Regions from separate parts of the Shewanella sp. SR1 genome, predicted to be linked through region 3. Evidence: predicted binding sites of a transcription regulator. Region 3 holds the regulator's gene; each other region holds the start of a gene.
The links. The regulator NrdR, encoded in region 3, represses ribonucleotide reductase genes. The targets are predictions, from matches to a motif close to AAACACNANATNTNGTGTTT.

Region 1: the regulator NrdR is predicted to act here: its motif matches at 1,916-1,935, upstream of nrdA (class 1a ribonucleoside-diphosphate reductase subunit alpha).
Region 2: the regulator NrdR is predicted to act here: its motif matches at 4,602-4,621, upstream of nrdD (anaerobic ribonucleoside-triphosphate reductase).

What each region holds. Positions count from the first base shown of each region.
Region 1 is NZ_JAJAEF010000003.1:297,907-304,964, forward strand. Features, by position in the region: gene ubiG (bifunctional 2-polyprenyl-6-hydroxyphenol methylase/3-demethylubiquinol 3-O-methyltransferase UbiG) at 180-890, shown strand; gene KV201_RS04705 (HAD family hydrolase) at 892-1,563, shown strand; gene nrdA (class 1a ribonucleoside-diphosphate reductase subunit alpha) at 2,090-4,378, shown strand; gene nrdB (class Ia ribonucleoside-diphosphate reductase subunit beta) at 4,462-5,592, shown strand; gene yfaE (class I ribonucleotide reductase maintenance protein YfaE) at 5,630-6,052, shown strand; gene KV201_RS04725 (NADPH-dependent 2,4-dienoyl-CoA reductase) at 6,352-7,058, opposite strand, start outside.
Region 2 is NZ_JAJAEF010000017.1:78,688-85,745, reverse strand. Features, by position in the region: gene KV201_RS15775 (DEAD/DEAH box helicase) at 1-576, opposite strand, end outside; gene rssA (patatin-like phospholipase RssA) at 826-1,773, shown strand; gene KV201_RS15765 (NADP-dependent oxidoreductase) at 1,904-2,917, opposite strand; gene KV201_RS15760 (MarR family winged helix-turn-helix transcriptional regulator) at 3,065-3,583, shown strand; gene KV201_RS15755 (hypothetical protein) at 3,704-4,393, shown strand; gene nrdD (anaerobic ribonucleoside-triphosphate reductase) at 4,653-6,770, shown strand; gene nrdG (anaerobic ribonucleoside-triphosphate reductase-activating protein) at 6,884-7,058, shown strand, end outside.
Region 3 is NZ_JAJAEF010000013.1:77,696-84,753, forward strand. Features, by position in the region: gene ettA (energy-dependent translational throttle protein EttA) at 1-40, opposite strand, end outside; gene glyA (serine hydroxymethyltransferase) at 230-1,483, shown strand; gene nrdR (transcriptional regulator NrdR) at 1,741-2,190, shown strand; gene ribD (bifunctional diaminohydroxyphosphoribosylaminopyrimidine deaminase/5-amino-6-(5-phosphoribosylamino)uracil reductase RibD) at 2,300-3,454, shown strand; gene KV201_RS13590 (riboflavin synthase) at 3,466-4,122, shown strand; gene ribBA (bifunctional 3,4-dihydroxy-2-butanone-4-phosphate synthase/GTP cyclohydrolase II) at 4,218-5,321, shown strand; gene ribE (6,7-dimethyl-8-ribityllumazine synthase) at 5,452-5,931, shown strand; gene nusB (transcription antitermination factor NusB) at 5,943-6,347, shown strand; gene thiL (thiamine-phosphate kinase) at 6,426-7,058, shown strand, end outside.

The DNA.
Region 1 (7,058 bases), on a different contig from region 3:
ATGAGAAAAAATCGTCAAAGGGATGAAGTAAAAGGTCGATACGGAGCACAACAATTAACATAAAAGCAGAAAACTGCTGAAAATTCACTCAACCACAAGGGCTTAGCTCAGTCGAACACTTTGTTTATCAAACATAGTCGTTATAATAGCCGCACAATACAGCTACTTCAGGTAATAGCATGCATCAGAATACCAATGTGGACCCACAGGAAATCGCAAAGTTTGAACGTATGGCCGAAACTTGGTGGGATCTCAACGGTGAATTTAAGCCGCTGCATCTATTAAACCCGCTGCGCTTAAATTATATCGATCAAACTGCTGGCGGCATTTTCGGTAAGAAAGTGCTCGACGTTGGTTGCGGCGGCGGGATTTTATCTGAGAGCATGGCCCGCATCGGCGCCGAGGTTGATGGTCTCGACATGGGTGATGAGCCCTTAGAAGTCGCGCGCCTGCATGCCCTCGAAACGGGCGTAAGCATTAATTATGTAAAAAATACTGCCGAGACCCACAGCCAAGATCATCAAGCCTATTACGATGTGGTGACGTGTATGGAAATGCTGGAGCATGTGCCTGATCCACAATCTGTGATCAAGGCTTGCTGTGACATGGTCAAACCCGGTGGCTTTGTGTTTTTCTCCACCATCAACCGCAACATTAAATCCTACGTTCACACGATTCTCGGCGCAGAATATTTGCTGAAGATGCTGCCAGTTGGCACCCATGAGCATAAAAAATTCATTAAGCCTTCGGAATTGATTGAGCTTGTGGACAATACCGATCTGATCTGTACCGATGCATTAGGCATCAGCTACAACCCGCTGACGGGCATTTTTAAATACACGCCTAAAGTTGATGTGAATTACATGATCGCAACGCGTAAGGTTGATTAATATGAGTCTGGCACAGATCCAAGGCGTACTGTTCGATCTCGACGGCACCTTAGCCGATACCGCGCCGGATCTGGTGCAAGCCCTCAATTTAAGTCTTCAGGACGTCGGCATCGCCGCGCAGCCGTTAGCGGCCATGCGCTACGCCGCATCCCACGGCAGTTTTGCCTTAGTCGATGCGGCGATACCCAATGCGGCGGATGATCTTCGTACTCAAGTTCAACAAGGGCTGCTCGCCCACTATCAGCGCATTAATGGCGATCATTGTGCGCTATTCACGGGCATAGCAGCATTACTCGACTGGCTTGAGTTAACGCAGCTGCCGTTTGGGGTGATCACCAACAAGCCAGCGCGGTTTACCCGTCCCTTATTGCGAAAACTGAATTTACACTTACGTATGCCCGTTATCATTAGTGGCGATTCGACCAAACACCCAAAACCCCACACTGCACCTATGCTGTTAGGGGCTCAGCAACTGAACTGCGCTCCAGAGCACATTTTGTATCTTGGGGATGCCGAGCGGGATTTGTTAGCAGCTAGGGCGGCGGGCATGTTAGGCGGCGTTGCCCTATGGGGTTATCTGGGTGTCAACGACAAGCCATCGCAGTGGCCAGCTCACGCGCACTTTGCCAGCCCAACTGAGTTACATCAGGCATTAATCGAAGCATTGGCCTAGAAAAACTCGCTAATAAAACGGCGAACAGACGTCACCATGACACTCAAAGATAAACCTTTTGCTAAAGCCAATATGCAGACACACATAAGTGTGTTTGCCTGATTTTTACCTGAGAATAAAATCAGGCAGCGAAAGGTCGGCGGATAAAAGATCGGCACTTGTGCGCGATCGCGATCTAAAGAAAAGATCGCCTAAAAATCCCCCATGAGTGCGACACACTAACCTGAAATTGAGCTTCAAGGTTAGTCGTTACTAACGCGAAAGCTTATCCTCAACTTATCCACAAGATGTCCCCTGAATTCAGACTTGCAAATAGGGTCAAACCTCACTATCTTGTATCCCAGATAATTTAAAACACCATATCTTGTGTATAGGTAGCAATCAGACACACTAGAAGCTCGCCGCTTAATTGACTCGTTTTCAACCAGTCAGCAGTATTTAAGGGACGGTTATTGATTGTTTTACAAGGATACGTACGGTGAACTTGCTCACCTAAATAGATATAAGAACCAAGGCCTATCTCCAAATGAATAGCACTATGACAGTCACAAAACGCTGTGGCGATCGTGAAAATATCGATCTCGAAAAAATACACCGCGTAATTACTTGGGCAGCCAAGGGATTAAAAAACGTTTCTGTTTCTGAAGTTGAACTGCGCTCGCACCTACAGTTTTTCGATGGCATCCCAACCGAAGCTATCCATGAAACCATTATCAAAGCGGCGGCGGATTTAATTTCTCCAGAATCACCGGACTATCAGTTCCTCGCCGCCCGTTTAGCGGTGTTTCATTTGCGTAAGAAGGCCTTCGGTCAGTTCGAGCCGCCAGCACTGTATACCCACGTGACTAAGTTAGTTGAGCTTGGCAAGTATGATATGCACATTCTGCAGGATTACAGCCGCGAAGAACTTGACGTGATGGATACCTATATCGACCATTGGCGCGATATGGACTTCTCTTACGCTGCGGTAAAACAGCTTGAAGGCAAATATTTAGTTCAAAACCGTGTGACGCATGAAATCTACGAGAGCGCCCAGTTCCTCTACATTTTGGTCGCGGCCTGTTTGTTTGCCCGTTATCCAAAAGAGACGCGCCTGAAGTACGTTAAAGATTTCTATGACGCGGTATCGACCTTTAAGATTTCGCTACCAACGCCAATCATGGCCGGTGTGCGCACGCCAACGCGTCAGTTCAGCTCTTGCGTACTGATCGAATGTGGTGACAGCTTAGATTCCATCAACGCGACAGCTTCGTCTATCGTGAAATACGTTAGCCAACGTGCGGGTATCGGTATTAACGCCGGTCGTATTCGCGCCTTAGGTAGCCCAATCCGTGGTGGTGAAGCCTTCCACACAGGTTGTTTACCTTTCTATAAGTATTTCCAAACCGCAGTGAAATCTTGTTCTCAAGGCGGCGTGCGTGGCGGTGCTGCGACCCTGTTCTACCCTATTTGGCACTTAGAAGTCGAATCTCTGCTGGTATTGAAAAATAACCGCGGCGTAGAAGACAACCGTATCCGTCATTTAGACTACGGTGTGCAGTTGAACAAAGTCATGTATCAACGTCTGATCAAAGGCGAAAACATCAGCCTGTTTAGCCCATCTGACGTACCTGGCTTGTACGATGCTTTCTTTGAAGATCAAAATGAATTCGAACGTTTATATGTGCAATATGAGCAAGACAGCAGCATTCGTAAGAAAACCATAAAGGCTGTTGAGCTGTTTTCACTGATGATGCAAGAGCGCGCCTCAACTGGCCGTATCTACATTCAAAACGTGGATCACTGCAACACTCACAGCCCGTTCGATTCAAAAGTCGCACCGATCAGACAGTCTAACCTGTGTCTTGAAATCGCCCTGCCGACTAAACCATTGAACAACATCGATGATCCAGAAGGTGAAATCGCGCTTTGTACGCTGTCAGCACTTAACTTAGGTTCTATCAAAGAATTATCTGATATTGAGCCATTAGCCGATCTCGCCGTACGTGCACTGGATAACCTGTTGGATTATCAAGATTACCCCATCAAGGCCGCGCAAATTGCCTCGATGAATCGCCGTACTTTAGGCATAGGCGTGATTAACTTTGCTAACTACTTAGCAAAAAATGGCATGAAGTATTCCGATGGCAGCGCGAACGAGCTTACCCACAGAACCTTCGAAGCGATTCAGTTCTATTTACTGAAAGCCTCAATGAACTTGGCCAAAGAGCAAGGTGCGTGTCCGTTATTCCACGAGACCACTTACTCTCAAGGTATTTTGCCAATCGATACCTACAAACGTGACCTAGATAAAATTTGTGCAGAACCATTGCACTTAGACTGGGAATCACTGCGTAGCGATATTAAGCAATATGGCCTGCGTAACTCGACGCTGTCGGCATTAATGCCTTCAGAAACCTCGTCGCAAATCTCCAATGCGACCAATGGTATCGAGCCACCACGTGGTCTTATCAGCGTGAAATCGAGCAAAGACGGACAGCTAAAACAAGTTGTACCAGATTTCGATACGCTGAAAGATAGCTATGAATTGCTATGGAAAATGCCAAGCAATGACGGTTACTTACAGCTAGTGGGTATCATGCAGAAGTTCGTTGACCAAGCGATTTCGGCCAACACTAACTACGATCCTTCACGTTTTGAAGGCCGTAAAGTACCGATGCAAACCCTGCTGAAAGATTTGCTCAATGCTTACAAGTTAGGTGTGAAAACGCTTTACTACCATAACACTCGCGATGGTGCGTCGGATTCACACGATGACATCACCAATTTAGAGAAAGAAGACGATGGTTGCGCCGGCGGCGCGTGTAAAATCTAGTCTTTAACGTTAACGCGGCTCTTACAAATAAAAAGTATAGGGATCCCGATTGAGTGGATCCCTATCCATTGGAAAATAGCACCATGGCCTACTCTACCTTCTGTCAAACACCCAACGATGCCACCCGTGAACCTATGTTTTTAGGTCAATCGGTCAACGTAGCTCGTTACGATCAACAAAAATATGAAGTGTTCGAAAAACTGATAGAAAAGCAGTTATCTTTCTTTTGGCGCCCGGAAGAAGTAGACGTCAGTCGCGATAAGATTGACTACGGTGCATTGCCCGATCATGAAAAACACATCTTTATTTCTAATCTGAAATACCAAACCTTACTCGACTCGATTCAAGGTCGCTCACCCAATGTGGCCTTTTTACCACTGGTGTCGCTGCCTGAACTAGAGACTTGGATTGAGACTTGGTCTTTCTCTGAGACGATTCACTCGCGCTCATACACCCATATCATTCGCAATATCGTTAACGATCCTTCAGTGATCTTCGACGATATCGTCGTGAACAAAGAAATCTTAAGCCGTGCGACCGATATCGCCGCTTACTACGATCACTTGATCCAATTGACTCAAGTGTTCCATTTACTCGGCGCGGGCACCCATGTTATCGATGACAAAGAAGTCATAGTCAACACTCGCACCCTGAAAAAAGCCTTGTACCTGTGCATGATGTCAGTCAATGCCCTAGAAGCGATTCGTTTCTATGTAAGCTTTGCCTGCTCATTTGCCTTTGCTGAACGTAAGCTAATGGAAGGTAACGCGAAAATCATTCGCCTGATTGCCCGTGATGAAGCACTGCACTTAAACAGCACTCAGCATATTTTAAGCATCATGCAAGGCGGTAAAGACGATCCAGAAATGGGTGAAATTGCTGCAGAATGCCAACAGGAAGCCTTTGATTTATTCTTCAAGGCCGCAGAGCAAGAAAAAGAATGGGCCAAATACCTGTTCAAAGACGGCTCTATGATAGGTTTGAATGAACAGATCCTCTGCCAATACGTTGAGTTCATTACTAACCAACGAATGAAGTCGGTAAATCTGCCGCAACCTTATCCTGAAATAACCAATCCATTACCTTGGATGAAAAACTGGTTAGAAAGCGATGCAGTGCAAGTCGCGCCTCAGGAAGTGGAAGTGTCTTCATACCTTGTCGGGCAAATCGACTCAGCGGTTGATGGCGATGAATTCCTCGACTTCGATCTCTAAGACGCTCAAAAGTGACGTTAAAAATGGCATTACAACAGTGACATCGAAAAAACGGCCACAAAACCTGTTTGCGAAGGCGCCAATCGTGCGCCTTCAAGGTCAACCTGTGTTGCTCTTTACAGAGCAACAAGGCACCTTGTTGCAAGCGCTCGAAGCAAAAAAAGTTAAAATCTTCTCAGAATGTCGCAACGGATTCTGCGGTGCCTGCAAAACACGTGTCATCAGCGGAAAAGTCAGCTACTTAAACGAGCCCTTAGCCGAACTTAAACATGATGAATGTTTACCCTGCTGCTGTGTGCCTACCGAAGATTTAGAGCTGGACTTGTCACCTGAAGGTGCGGCCGTAGTCACCTATGCGTGTCAACCTCGTCAGAGCAAAGTCAGTTTGGCTAAGTCAAAGCAAACACAGCATGAAGCAAGCACCACGCACACGTTAAAACAAGAAGTGTTTGAAGACTAACAGCGCCAAGATTAGACTTCTCTATAAGCTGCTTTAAATGATCCACTCTGAATAAACAACTTTCACTTTTTCAGTAAGCGGCGTTAAAACAAGCATTACCTGTTAAACACAAAGTCCCTTTCAATACTGCCTTAATCAATCCGCGCCAATTAGCGACCAAACGCATTAAACCCCACACTTCTCACTATTTTCAATGCATTCCCGCGGAAAACCAAAACAAAAAAGCCTGAACACAGGTTCAGGCTTTCAGGCTCTAAAACTTAACGCCTAAAGCTTATCGCAGAAGACTTATCGAGTTTCTATAAACGCATTGCCAGCTCAGCGCCTTGGCGAATTGCACGCTTAGCATCAAGCTCTGCTGCGACATCCACGCCGCCAATCAGATGCACAGTCAAGCCCGTCGCTTTCATCTCATCCACTAAAGTGCGATTCGATTCTTGTTCAGCGCAAAGCACAACATTATCAACGGCCAGCACTTCAGCGGTTTCGCCCACGCGAATATGCAGTCCCGCATCATCAAACTTATCGTAACTCACGCCTGTTTTCATCTTCACATCATGTTGCTTAAGCACAAGACGGTGGATCCAGCCAGTGGTTTTACCTAAGCCTTTGCCCATCTTCGACGTTTTACGTTGCAGTAAAAACACCTTACGATGATCGGTATTGTCGGATTGAGGTTCTGTCAGGCCGCCCGCATGTTGGTAAGTTTTATCTATGCCCCACTGTTGTAGCCATTTATCGGCGTTCAGCGTGCTAGATTGGCGCTCACACAAAAAGTGCGCCATATCGAACCCTATGCCGCCAGCACCAATCAAGGCGACTGTATTACCGACAGTCACTTCACCCGAGAGCACTTTTTGATAATCGACCACGCGTGGGTCGTCAAAGCCGGGTAAGACTAAATCACGCGGCACAACGCCTGACGCTATCACCACTTCATCAAACTTTTCGGTTGCCAACACGCTGGCATCGAGGCGAGTGTTTAATCTCAGCTCCACCTTATGCA
Region 2 (7,058 bases), on a different contig from region 3:
GTCATGATCTAATGTGGCAGAAAACATCAGCGTTTGACGACGTTTATGATCGGCAGCATCGTTGATGGCTTTTAACTGCGGGGCAAAGCCTAAATCTAACATGCGGTCGGCTTCATCGAGCACGAGTAACTCTAACCCATTCAGAAATAGATGTTTTTGCTCTAAATGATCGGCGATACGGCCTGGCGTCGCGACAATAAAATGCGGTTCTTTCGCTAGGGCTTTCGCTTGGTCGTTAAAGTTTTCACCGCCCAGAACGCTGATGGCCTTGTATTGGGTGTTGGCGACCAGCAAGCGAAGCTGACTATACACTTGATGTGCTAGTTCGCGGGTTGGTAATAAAATCAATACTCTAGGATCGCGTTTTGACAGTGAGCGGGTAGAAATGACTCTTTGCAATGCGGGTAACAAAAACGCTAAGGTTTTACCTGAGCCCGTTTTTGATGACGCCATTAAATCTTTACCTGCCAATGCGATAGGCAGTGCTTGTTCCTGGATGGCGGTGGGTTCTGTGATCCCCATATGTTTTATGCTTTGAAGCAGACGCTGGTCCAGAGAAAAATCGGTAAATTGCAAAGGTATATCCCCTAAATCTTAGTAAGGGCAGATTATAGCCTTAATCGCCCTAACTCAGCTATCCACATCGGTGATTATCTCTGCTTCACGCATGGATTTATCGCGAAAGTGTGCCATTTACACTTAGTTGCCTGCATTTGTTTACATCGGTGTTACAAGTACTTAATTGCCTTGGTTTCACCAATTGACAGTGGATATGAAAGGATTTTACGTTATCGTGTAGTGGATTGAGTAACAGGAGATTGATTTATGGCTAACGGAACAACCCCTTCGGTTGGTATTGCCTTGGGCAGTGGCGCTGCGAAAGGTTGGGCACACATTGGCGTGTTGAATGGCCTTGCCGCCATGGGGATCAAACCCGATAAAGTTGCGGGATGTTCGGTGGGCGCTTTAGTGGGCGCCGCGTACGCCCATGACCATTTACCTGAATTAGAAGAATGGGTTCGGAGTTTCTCGAGCTGGGACGTGCTTGGCTTGATGGACATTCGATGGCGTAAAGGCGGTCTTATCGGCGGTGATAAGGTATTTGATGTGCTTCAGGCTCGAATAGGGGATGTGAATATTGAGAACCTCAACCGTCCATTTGCGGCGGTTGCGACCGACTTGTACTCTGGGCAGGAGATTTGGTTTACTGAAGGGGATTTACGTCAAGCGGTGCGCGCTTCTTGCTCTATGCCGGGGATTTTGGCGCCTGTGAGACAAGGTGATCGCTGGCTTGTCGATGGTGCTGTGGTGAATCCAGTGCCTGTTTCTGTTAGCCGTGCCATGGGCGTCGATGTGGTGATCGCTGTGGATTTATATGGTTATCATTCTGGTCGCATCCAAGTGTTGCCAGTGAGCATGACGAGCCAAAAAAACGTTGAAGCTGAAATGGATATGTCAGCGCGACAAGAAACTGGTTTTATGGATTTGTTTGCCCGTGGCCGAGATTATGTCAGCAATCTGACCGATAAGTTTTCACTTGGCACTAAATCGAATCCTGGCATGATTGCTGTAATGTCGCAATCTATGGGCATTTTAGAGCAAAGACATAAACGGGCGCGCTTGATGGGCGATCCGCCAGATATTTGTATTGTGCCTGAGGTTGGCAATATCGGCACTATGGAGTTTCACCGTGCTGATGAGGCGATTGCCGCTGGCGAGGCTGCTGTGGAGAAGGTGGCTCACTTGATTGAAGCTGCGTTGTGGAAGGGCTAATCCGTTAAAAGATAAACAGTTGACTATCAAATAGAAAAAGTCGGTACAACTCGCGTTATACCGACTTTTTGCTATCTAAAACTGAGTCTTGCTATCTAAAACTGAGCATTTATGTCGCTTTGATGGCGAGTTACGCTAATTTCACCAACATTTTACCGCGATTCTTACCTTCAAACAGACCGATAAAGGCATCAGGTGCTTGTTCAAGCCCTTGATAAATGGTTTGTTCTGCTTTGACTTTACCTTCTGCTAACCATTGAGCCATTTTCACGGCAAACTCAGGATAATGCGCCCAATGTTCGGATACGATAAAACCTTCTAACTTAAGTTTACGCATCACTATCAGGGCCAAGTTGTCTGGACCGGGTGTTGGCGCAGTGTCGTTGTACTGCGAAATCATACCGCAAACGGCGATACGTCCATGATCTTTCATATTGCTCAGCGCTGCGGCTAAATGCTCACCACCGACGTTTTCAAAGTACACATCAATCCCTTCTGGCGCGGCTTTTGTGAGCGCTTGGGTGAGATTGCCACAGGTTTTGTAATTGATGATGGCATCAACACCATAGCTTCGCAGCAATTCCGCTTTTTCGTCTGAACCCACTGAGGCGATTACGCGAGCACCCATCAGTTTACCAATCTGGCAAGCAACACTGCCGACGGCGCCTGATGCGGCAGAAACAAACAGGGTTTCACCCGCTTTTAAATCTGTGATGCGAGTGAGTCCCGTCCACGCTGTCATGCCCGGCATACCAAGCACGCCGAGGAAATGTGAACTGTCTAATTCGGTTTGCGGCAGAGCGGTCAGTCCAGCCGTATCAGTGACAGCGTGTTCGCGCCAACCTAACATGCTGCTGACTTTAGTGCCTACTGGGAAATCACTGTTTTTAGACGCGATAACTTCACCAATCGCGCCGCCTTCTAAGACTTGATTCAAGGCGAAGGGCGGAACATAACTCTTACGATCTACCATGCGCCCGCGCATATAAGGGTCGACCGACATCCACAGGTTTTTTATCAACACTTGCCCATCGGCAAGCGGTGCTAAGGGCTGATTTACTAAAGCAAAGTTCTCTGCCGTAGGCATGCCTTCAGGGCGACTGGCTAAATGGATTTCACGGGTTTCGGTAATAGTGCTATTCATAGAAAATTAACCTTTTGTTTGTGCGCAAACTAACTGCGTCAACTGTACGTGGCTTCATGACACAATGCAAATACTTTGCGCGCAAACTAGATGCGATGGGGCGGATCGGATAAGATAGCGCTATGTTTGAATGACAGGCGCTTAAACGTGCAAAATTGTTTATCTCACCCAGAGCTCGGATCTACAGAGCAGAGTCAAAACCCAGAGCTACAAAACCCTGAGTCACAAAGCCTAGCGCCAAGTGATGTACTGTGTTTATCCGATAATGTGTGCTTCGCGTTATATTCCGCGAGTAATGCCTTAGTGCGCGCTTATCGTCCTTTACTCGAGGCATACGAGTTAACTTTCCCTCAATATCTGGTGATGCAAACCCTGTGGCGTCAAAATGGCTGCAGTCAAACCCAGCTATCGGCGGCGACTAAGCTCGATATGGGGACGCTAACGCCTATCGTTAAGCGGTTAGAGGTAAAAGGCTTGATCACGCGTTTGGCCTGCGTTGAAGATGAGCGGAAAAAATTGATCACTCTGACGACTCAGGGAGAGGCGATTAAGCATGAAGCCCTAGCCTTAAAGCAAACCTTGCTGAATAAAGTGCAGATGGATGCCGAGGCACTCGATTTACTGAGGCGGCAATGTCTCGCCCTTATTGAAGATTTACAGTCATAGAGATAATGCTACTGGTGCTGTTCGCTACCCGAAAATTCAGGCTCTGCACAGATTAATACTTGATTGGCTTAGTTTTTGCTTTAAAACCGTCATTGAGTCTTAGACGCCGAATTTTTGACGATGAATTCTATTTTAAATGCCTTCAATCTTAATCGCAGCAGTACCAGTATCGCCGATGCCTATGGTGCCAATAGCCAAAAGACGAGTACGGCCAAAACCGATGCGACCACTGAGACCAAGAAAACTCAGACGGATGCCGCTAAACCCGACGCGGGTAAAGCCGATGAGATAGCGCTGTCGCCACGGGCGCAACGTGCACAGAAAATTCAGTCGATGGCGAAGGATTTTTTTGCTGATGGCAAATTTGGTGTCGCCGATATTCCCGCATTAGTGTCACGTTTACAAAAAGACGGCATTTTATCGGACGTGCAACTCGACCGTTTATCAAAAAACGGTATTACAGTTCCGAGCACAACCACGCCGAGTAAGCAGTCGCTGCAAGATTTCTTAGATGATGAGCTCAAATCATTAGCCAAAAAATCACCGAACAACCCCCTGATTAATACTTTGGTCGATGCGAAAAACGTTTTGACCAATATGGATGATGCTCAGTCGCCAGTGCTCGCCCAAAAAGCCACCAAAGTCCTTGGCCAATTAACGGATTATTTAAATTCCGAGCCACCGCTAACGGATGCCCAAAAACAGCAATGGCAGGGGCTTAAATCTATGATGCAACTCGCTTCGTCTATGGGTTCGCATCAGTCGGCATCGGGCCAACTCAGTAGTTATCTCGCACTCGCTAAGCGTTAATCTTGAGTTATGGTGCTTGATCATCACTGATTTCAGGCATCAACTAGCTGGGTTTAATCAGCAGGTCAAGGCGCAATTTTCAGATAATTGGGCCTAGCTGCAGTTCTGGTTTGTTCTTTTATTTCATCCTAAAAACTATGATCTGGATCATGGACGCCTCACCGTCGTTGTAGCCTAATGCTCTACATATTGTGTTTTATGCTTTTAAAATCACTAGATGTAGTGTTAATTTTTAGGCGAGATGGAGAGGAACTGAACAATGCCAGTCGTAATTAAGCGTGATGGTTGCCGCACACCTTTTGATGAAACAAGGATACGGGATGCAGTGAATGCCGCTGCAAACTCAGTTGGGATAGAGGATGGCGACTATGCAGCGACAGTGGCAGCGTGTATCAGTCAAAGCGTTGCGACCTTAACCGAAGTTGATATCCATCATCTACAGGATGCGGTTGAGAATTTACTGATGGAAGGGCCGTATAAGTCCTTGGCGCGAGTTTATATCGAATACCGTCACGACCGAGATGTGTGCCGTGAAGCGACCAGTAAACTCAACCTCGAAATCCGTGGTTTAGTCGAGCAAAGTAATGCGGCGTTACTCAATGAAAATGCCAATAAAGATTCGAAAGTTATCCCAACTCAGCGTGATTTGCTCGCGGGCATAGTCGCCAAACATTATGCCAAGAGTCATATCTTGCCAAAAGATGTGGTTGCTGCCCATGAAGCGGGGGAGATCCACTACCACGACTTAGATTACTCGCCATTTTTCCCGATGTTTAACTGCATGTTGATTGATTTGGCCGGCATGTTGACCCATGGCTTTAAAATGGGCAATGCCGAAATCGAAACCCCAAAGTCTATTTCAACGGCGACAGCCGTCACCGCACAGATCATTGCCCAAGTGGCGAGCCATATTTATGGCGGCACGACCATCAATCGTATCGACGAAGTGTTAGCGCCATTTGTTGCTAAGAGCTACGACAAACATTACCAAATCGCCCTGAATTGGAAGATAACCGACGCCAAAGCTTTTGCCACGGCGCAAACTGAAAAAGAATGTCACGATGCATTTCAGTCTTTGGAATATGAGGTTAATACCTTGCATACCGCCAATGGCCAAACACCGTTCGTGACCTTTGGCTTTGGGTTGGGCACTTCGTGGGAATCCCGCTTAATTCAGCAATCTATGCTGAAAGTACGGATGGCGGGATTAGGTAAAAATCGTAAGACGGCAGTTTTTCCTAAGTTAGTGTTTGCGATTCGTGATGGCATTAATCACAAAGTTGGCGATTGCAATTACGATGTCAAACAGATGGCACTCAAATGCGCAACTATGCGCATGTATCCCGACATTCTCAATTACGAGCAAGTCGAGAAAGTCACAGGTTCATTTAAAACCCCAATGGGTTGCCGCAGCTTTTTAGGCACCTATGAGGAAAATGGCGAGCTCGTGCATGAAGGACGTAATAATCTTGGAGTCGTTAGTTTAAATCTGCCGCGGATTGCCTTGGAAGCTAAGGGTGATGAAGCGGAATTTTATCATCTTTTAGATGACAGATTAGTCTTAGCCCGTAAAGCGTTAGATACTCGCATTGAGCGACTCAATGGCGTTAAAGCCCGTGTGGCACCTATCCTCTATATGGAAGGGGCCTGTGGTGTGCGTTTACGCGCCGATGATGATGTTTCTCAAATCTTTAAAAATGGTCGCGCTTCGATTTCACTCGGTTACATTGGCCTGCATGAAACCATGAATGCACTCTATGGTACCCAAACCCATGTATTTGACGATGCACAATTAAGGGACAAAGCCGTAGCTATTGTTGCCTATCTTAAAGCCGCCACGGATGCGTGGAAGGCTGAAACAGGTTATGGCTTTAGTCTGTATAGCACGCCAAGTGAGAGTCTCTGCAGCCGTTTTTGTAAACTGGATGCGAAGCAATTTGGCCTAGTCACAGGTGTGACGGACAAGGGCTATTACACTAATAGTTTCCACCTTGATGTGGAAAAAAGTGTAAATCCTTACGATAAAATTGATTTTGAACAGCCATATCCTGCTATCGCGAACGGCGGCTTTATTTGTTATGGCGAATATCCCAACATGCAGCATAACCTCGAAGCGCTGGAAAACGTGTGGGATTATAGTTATAGCCGCGTGCCTTACTATGGCACTAACACGCCAATTGATGAATGCTACGACTGTGGCTTTACTGGCGAATTTAGCTGTACCAGTAAAGGGTTCACTTGCCCTAAGTGCGGCAACCATGAGCCAAGTCGAGTGTCAGTGACGCGCCGAGTGTGCGGTTACTTAGGCAGCCCAGATGCGCGGCCCTTTAATTATGGTAAACAGGAAGAAGTAAAACGTAGGATCAAACACTTGTAACACTAATATTTTATCCTGCCTGTTGGACTTATTCCGTGGCATCACGTGGCATAAATAGTGCCATGGGATAAGTCCCAATGTTAAAAGATGAAATGCACTATGAAGTACTATCAATGAATTACCATCAATATTTCCCTATCGATGTGGTCAATGGCCCTGGTACGCGTGCGACCTTGTTTGTCTCTGGCTGCGAGCACCTGTGCCGAGGTTGTTACAATCAAAGTACTTGGGATCCCCGTTCTAGGCATGTGTTTGATAGGACGATGGAAGATAGGATGATTGCCGATC
Region 3 (7,058 bases):
TTTTACCCACCCGCAGCATGCTGTAAACAAACTGAGCCATTTTTCTCTATCTTAAGTGACTAATGATGCGGCTAATTCTACTCGATTGCGCGCCGAACTCAACTCGACAATGAGCCAAGTTCAAGCTAAATCCATAGGAATTTCATGTTTCAAATACTGGGATTGTGGTCGCGTTCCGAGTAGAATACCGCGCAACCCTACCTATAAGAATTGGCAGCTGGAGTAAGCAATGCTGAAAAAAGATATGAATATCGCAGATTATGATCCGGAACTGTTTAAGGCAATTCAGAATGAAACTCTGCGTCAAGAAGAGCATATTGAGCTGATTGCTTCTGAAAACTACACCAGTCCACGCGTGATGGAAGCGCAAGGTTCACAGTTAACCAATAAGTACGCTGAAGGCTATCCAGGCAAGCGTTACTACGGTGGTTGTGAGTATGTGGACGTAGTTGAAACCTTAGCGATTGAACGTGCTAAAGAATTGTTTGGCGCAACTTACGCTAACGTACAACCTCATTCAGGTTCACAGGCAAACAGCGCTGTTTACATGGCATTGTTAAAACCTGGCGATACCGTACTGGGCATGAACTTAGCCCACGGTGGTCACTTGACCCACGGTTCACCCGTTAACTTCTCTGGCAAACTGTACAACATCATTCCTTACGGTATCGACGAGTCTGGCAAAATTGACTACGACGAAATGGAACGTCTGGCCGTAGAACATAAGCCTAAGATGATGATCGGCGGTTTCTCTGCCTATTCTGGTATCGTTGACTGGGCAAAAATGCGTGAAATCGCAGACAAAATAGGTGCTTACCTATTTGTCGATATGGCGCACGTTGCCGGTCTTATTGCTGCTGGCGTTTATCCAAACCCAGTACCACACGCACACGTTGTGACATCAACGACTCACAAAACCTTAGCGGGTCCTCGTGGTGGCGTGATCCTGTCTGCTGCTGACGATGAAGACTTGTACAAAAAGTTGAATTCAGCGGTATTCCCAGGCGGTCAAGGTGGCCCATTAATGCACGTTATCGCCGGTAAAGCGGTTGCGTTCAAAGAAGCACTAGAGCCAGAATTTAAAGTGTACCAACAGCAAGTTGTTAATAACGCTAAAGCTATGGTTGAAGTGTTCCTTGAGCGCGGTTACAAAATCGTCTCTGGCGGAACCAGCAACCACTTAATGTTAGTTGACCTGATTGGTCGTGACTTAACGGGTAAAGAGGCCGATGCCGCCTTAGGTAGCGCTAACATTACCGTGAACAAAAACTCAGTGCCAAACGACCCACGTTCACCCTTTGTGACCTCAGGTGTGCGTATTGGTACGCCAGCCATTACGCGCCGCGGCTTTAAAGAAGCGGAATCGAAAGAGCTGACTGGCTGGATTTGTGACATCCTTGATGATGCAAGCAATCCTGCTGTGATTGAGCGTGTTAAGGGCCAAGTATTGGCACTGTGTGCACGTTTCCCTGTTTACGGCTAATTTGCTGACGCATCTACGCTAAGTAGATGACTGGCTGAGAGTGATCGCTTGCTGACTAGGTAATTACATGAGGTACTTACATCAGGTACTTAGCATCCGATAGTTAACCTCAGCCCATAAATAGGATAAAATCCCATGGCCGCATCAAGCGGCCATTTTTATTGGTAAAATCTTAGGCTTAAATCCATTGCGTTTAGCTGAGATTTTAACAGGTAAAGCCATTAACGCTTTACTCACATTCACTGGCAGGAGGCTCAATGCATTGTCCATTTTGCAGCGCGACAGATACTAAAGTCATCGATTCTCGATTAGTGGCAGAAGGCCATCAAGTGCGCCGTCGCCGAGAATGCACCGAATGCCATGAAAGATTTACCACCTTCGAAGGCGCCGAATTAGTCATGCCTAGGGTGATTAAGCGCGACGGTTCACGCCAACCCTTCGATGAAGAAAAACTCCAAGGTGGCATGCTGCGTGCCGTTGAAAAACGCCCCGTGTCTATGGATGAAATCGAGCAAGCACTCAGCAAAATCAAGTCCACCCTGCGCGCCACGGGCGAGCGGGAAGTGCCGTCTGAAATGGTCGGCAACCTGATGATGGAGCAATTGATGAACCTCGATAAAGTCGCCTACATACGTTTCGCTTCTGTGTACCGCGCCTTCGAAGACGTCTCTGAATTTGGCGAAGCCATCGCCAAACTGCAAAAGTAGTCATTCAGCTTTTGTCGCCTAAAAAGGCAGACATGCAGTTGCTAAAAGCATGAAAAGACAGGTTTTATAAGACAGGTGAAAGCCGAAACCTTTAATAACAGGGTTGAACATGAGCTTGAACATAAGTTGGTCCGTACTCGATACCCAAATGATGAGCCGCGCGATTCAATTGGCGCGTAAGGGCTTTTACACCACAAGACCCAATCCCAGTGTGGGCTGCGTTATCGTTAAAGATAACCAAATTGTCGGTGAAGGTTATCATCAAAAAGCGGGTGAACCCCACGCCGAAGTGCATGCGCTACGTATGGCTGGCGAACACGCCCGCGGCGCAACGGCCTATGTCACCTTAGAACCCTGCAGCCATTATGGGCGCACGCCGCCCTGCGCCTTGGCACTGATCAATATTGGCGTTAAACGTGTAGTCGTGGCGGTGGAAGATCCTAATCCGCAAGTGGCTGGTCGCGGTATTCAAATGCTGCGTGACGCCGGCATTGAAGTGGATGTGGGATTACACCGCGATGAAGCCTATGCCTTGAATTTAGGTTTTATGAAGCGGATGGAATCTGGATTGCCCAGAGTCACAGTAAAATTAGCCGCGAGTCTCGATGGTAAAACCGCGCTGTCGAATGGTGTGTCTAAATGGATAACTGGCACAGAATCCCGCCGCGACGTGCAGCGATTACGCTTACGTTCCTGCGCGCTGGTGACGGGGATCGAAACTATATTGGCAGACGATCCTTCGCTCAATGTGCGATATCAAGAACTTGGTGGCTTAAAAGACAGTCTAACCGAGGCGCAATTACTGCAACCATTAAGAGTGATACTCGACAGCCGTGCCCGTTTGCCGTTATCGGCCGCATGTTTGGCTATCGTATCGCCCATATTGTTGGTCTCGACCGTGGCTTATCCCGCAGAGTTTCAAGCACAATTACCCTCCCATGTGAGTTGCCTCCTGTTACCCGCAATTGCAGGTCGTGTCTCGCTTCCTGAACTATTAAACTATTTAGGCCAAAGTTGTAATCACGTGCTGGTGGAAGCGGGTGCAACCCTAGCGGGCGCTTTTTTAGCAGAGGGGCTTGCCGATGAGTTAGTGCTATACCAAGCGATGAAAATCCTCGGTGGGCATGGGCGTAATCTGTTGCAATTGCCCGATTATCAAACCATGGTGCAAATTCCTGCATTAACTTTGGTTGATGAGCGCAAATTAGGGCCAGATACCCGTTTAACCTTGAGCGTTAAGCTTGATAGTTCTTTATTTAATTAAGTGAGTTAACCATGTTTACTGGGATTATTGAAGCCGTCGGCACCCTGCGCAAACTGGAGCGTAAAGGCGATGATATTCGCCTGACCGTGGCGAGTGGCAAACTGGATTTAAATGATGTGCGCTTAGGCGACAGTATTGCCACTAACGGTGTGTGCTTAACGGTTGTGCAGCAATTGGCCGACGGTTATATGGCCGATGTATCAGCGGAAACCGTGAGTCTAACCGGTTTTGCTCACTATAAAGTGGGCACTAAGGTGAATCTTGAAAAGGCCGTCACCCCAACCACACGTTTAGGCGGACACATGGTCAGCGGCCATGTCGACGGTATTGCAACGGTTGAGCAACGCTTAGTGCGTGGTCAAGCTATCGAGTTTTGGTTAGCCGCCCCCGCAGAGCTTGGGCGTTATATTGCCCACAAGGGTTCCATCACCATTGATGGTGTGAGTCTGACGGTTAACGAAGTGGATGGCAGTCGATTCCGCTTGACCATAGTGCCGCATACCGCGGGGGAAACTACCTTAGTCGACCTACAAGCGGGTGATAAGGTGAATATCGAAGTGGATTTAATCGCCCGTTATCTAGAACGCTTGATGAGTTTTGATGGCAAAGACAGCAAGAGCGGTGGCGTCACCATGGAAATGTTAGCCCGTGCTGGGTTTGTGCGTTAGTGCACAGGAGCAGATTATTTAACTTAAGCTTATCGGCAGCTTAGGTTATTTAGGTATAGAATTTCATAACAACAGCAAAATCATAAGGTCCTACAATGGCGCTGCACAGTATAGAAGAGATCATCGAAGATATTCGTCAAGGCAAAATGGTTATTTTGATGGATGACGAAGACAGAGAAAACGAAGGTGATTTGATCATGGCGGCCGAAATGGTCACGCCAGAAGCGATTAACTTTATGGCGAAATATGGCCGTGGACTCATTTGCCAGACCATGACTAAAGCCCGTTGCCAGCAGTTAAATCTGCCCTTAATGGTGACGAATAACAACGCCCAGTTCTCGACTAACTTTACGGTATCTATTGAAGCAGCCGAAGGCGTGACTACCGGTATTTCGGCCCACGACCGCGCGGTAACGGTAAAAGCGGCCGTGGCTAAAGAGGCTAAAGCGTCTGATTTAGTGCAACCTGGGCATATCTTCCCGTTAATGGCACAGGACGGCGGCGTATTAACCCGCGCAGGTCACACTGAAGCCGGTTGTGATTTAGCCCGTCTTGCGGGACTTGAGCCATCGGGCGTTATCGTTGAGATTTTGAACGAAGACGGCACTATGGCACGCCGCCCAGATTTAGAGATTTTCTCCGAGTTGCATGGTATCAAAATCGGCACCATCGCGGCATTAATTGAGTATCGCAACACCAAAGAAACCACGGTTGTGCGTGAAGCTAAATGCAAACTACCGACCCGTTTCGGCGAGTTCGACATGGTGACTTTCAGAGACACTATCGACAATCAACTGCATTTTGCCTTAGTCAAAGGTGAGGTGAAGAGTGATTGTTTGGTGCGCGTGCATCTGCAAAACACCTTCAACGATTTACTCCATTCAGAGCGCGATCAGCAACGCAGCTGGCCACTCGAAAAGGCGATGGAGCGTATTTCAGCAGAAGGTGGCGTATTGGTTTTACTAGGGAATCAAGAACATCCCTGTGAAATCCTCTCTAAGGTGAAAGCCTTTGAAGCCGAAGATCAAGGCCAAGCGCCTGCTTCTGCAAAATGGCAGGGAACGTCGCGCCGTGTGGGTGTGGGTTCGCAAATCCTCGCTAGCCTTGGCGTGACTAAGATGCGCCTGCTCAGCTCGCCTAAACGTTACCATTCACTTTCGGGCTTCGGCCTTGAAGTGACTGAGTATGTGGCGGACTAAAACCCAAAGTTACACTGAAGTAAAATTAACAATTTCTGATAATTTGCATAGGGCTCTGGGCAATTGGCTGTGATATCATGTCGCCACTTTTCGCCCCGAGCTGGGTGCTTTAGCTAAATTAGGTAAGATAATGAACGTAGTTCAAGGTAATATCGAAGCGAAAAATGCCAAAGTTGCGATTGTAATTTCGCGTTTCAACAGCTTTTTAGTTGAGAGCTTGCTTGAAGGTGCACTTGACACGCTGAAACGTTTTGGCCAAGTCAGCGACGACAATATCACTGTTGTCCGTGTACCAGGTGCGGTTGAGTTGCCGCTAGCTGCGCGTCGCGTAGCTGCCAGTGGTAAATTCGACGGTATTATCGCATTAGGTGCGGTGATCCGTGGTGGTACTCCTCATTTTGATTTTGTTGCAGGCGAATGTAATAAAGGTCTAGCTCAAGTTGCTTTAGAATTTGATCTGCCTGTTGCTTTCGGTGTTTTGACCACAGATACCATTGAACAAGCTATTGAACGTTCAGGTACCAAAGCGGGTAACAAAGGCGGCGAAGCTGCTTTAAGTCTGCTTGAAATGGTCAATGTTCTGCAAGAACTTGAACAACAGTTGTTATAGTAGGAAAAATAATGAAGCCTTCTGAGCGCCGCAAGGCCCGCCGTTTAGCCGTTCAAGCCATCTATTCATGGCAACTAAGCGGGAATAATATTGCCGATGTCGAGCATGAGTTTTTAACTGAACAAAGCCTCGACGGTGTTGATGTAGCTTATTTTCGTGAGCTATTTTCAGGCGTTGCAACGAAGAAAACCCAATTGGATGAGCTGATCATCCCGCATCTGGAACGCCCGATTGATGAAGTGTCTCCAGTAGAGAAAGCCATAGTTCGTTTAGCGACCTATGAGCTGACTTTCCGTAAAGATGTGCCATATAAGGTCGCGATTAACGAAGCGATTGAGTTGGCAAAAGCTTTTGGTGCGGACGAGAGTCATAAGTTTGTGAACGGACTGCTCGACAAACTGGTTGCACGCAAGTAATAAAGACAAACGGTATCTTAGGATACCGTTTTTCATTGCTAACAAAGGTGGCCGATGTAAGTCGTGCCAAACTGTACAGTGAAAGAATTCCAATTAATTGAATGTTATTTTAGCAACCGCGGCCCCACTCGCCGTGATGTGAAGCTTGGCATCGGTGACGATTGCGCTTTAGTGCAACCCGCAGAAAACAAGTCGATTGCTATCTCCTGTGACACCTTAGTCGAAAATGTCCATTTCTTCCCCGATATGCCTCCTGCTGCCTTAGGTTACAAAGCCTTAGCGGTAAATTTATCTGATCTGGCTGCCATGGGCGCTGAGCCCGCGTGGATGACGCTTGCCTTGACGCTACCCGAAGTCGATGAAACTTGGCTCAGTGGTTTTAGCGAAGGTTTATTTGAAGCGGCCGATTACTATGGCATCGCCTTAATTGGCGGCGATACGACTCGTGGCCCACGGGCGATTAATATCACAGTACACGGCCAAGTCCCACAGGGTAAGGCACTCACGCGTCATGGTGCTAAAGCCGGTGATTGGATTTATGTCACGGGCACGCTCGGAGATTCGGCCTTAGGTCTGGATATCATTCGCGGCGCGCAACAGGCCAGAGCTGAGCACAAAGAATTCCTGATCAATCGCCATTATCGTCCAACACCAAGAGTCTTAGCGGGCCAAGCTTTGCGCTCGCTAGCCTCCAGTGCTATCGACCTTTCC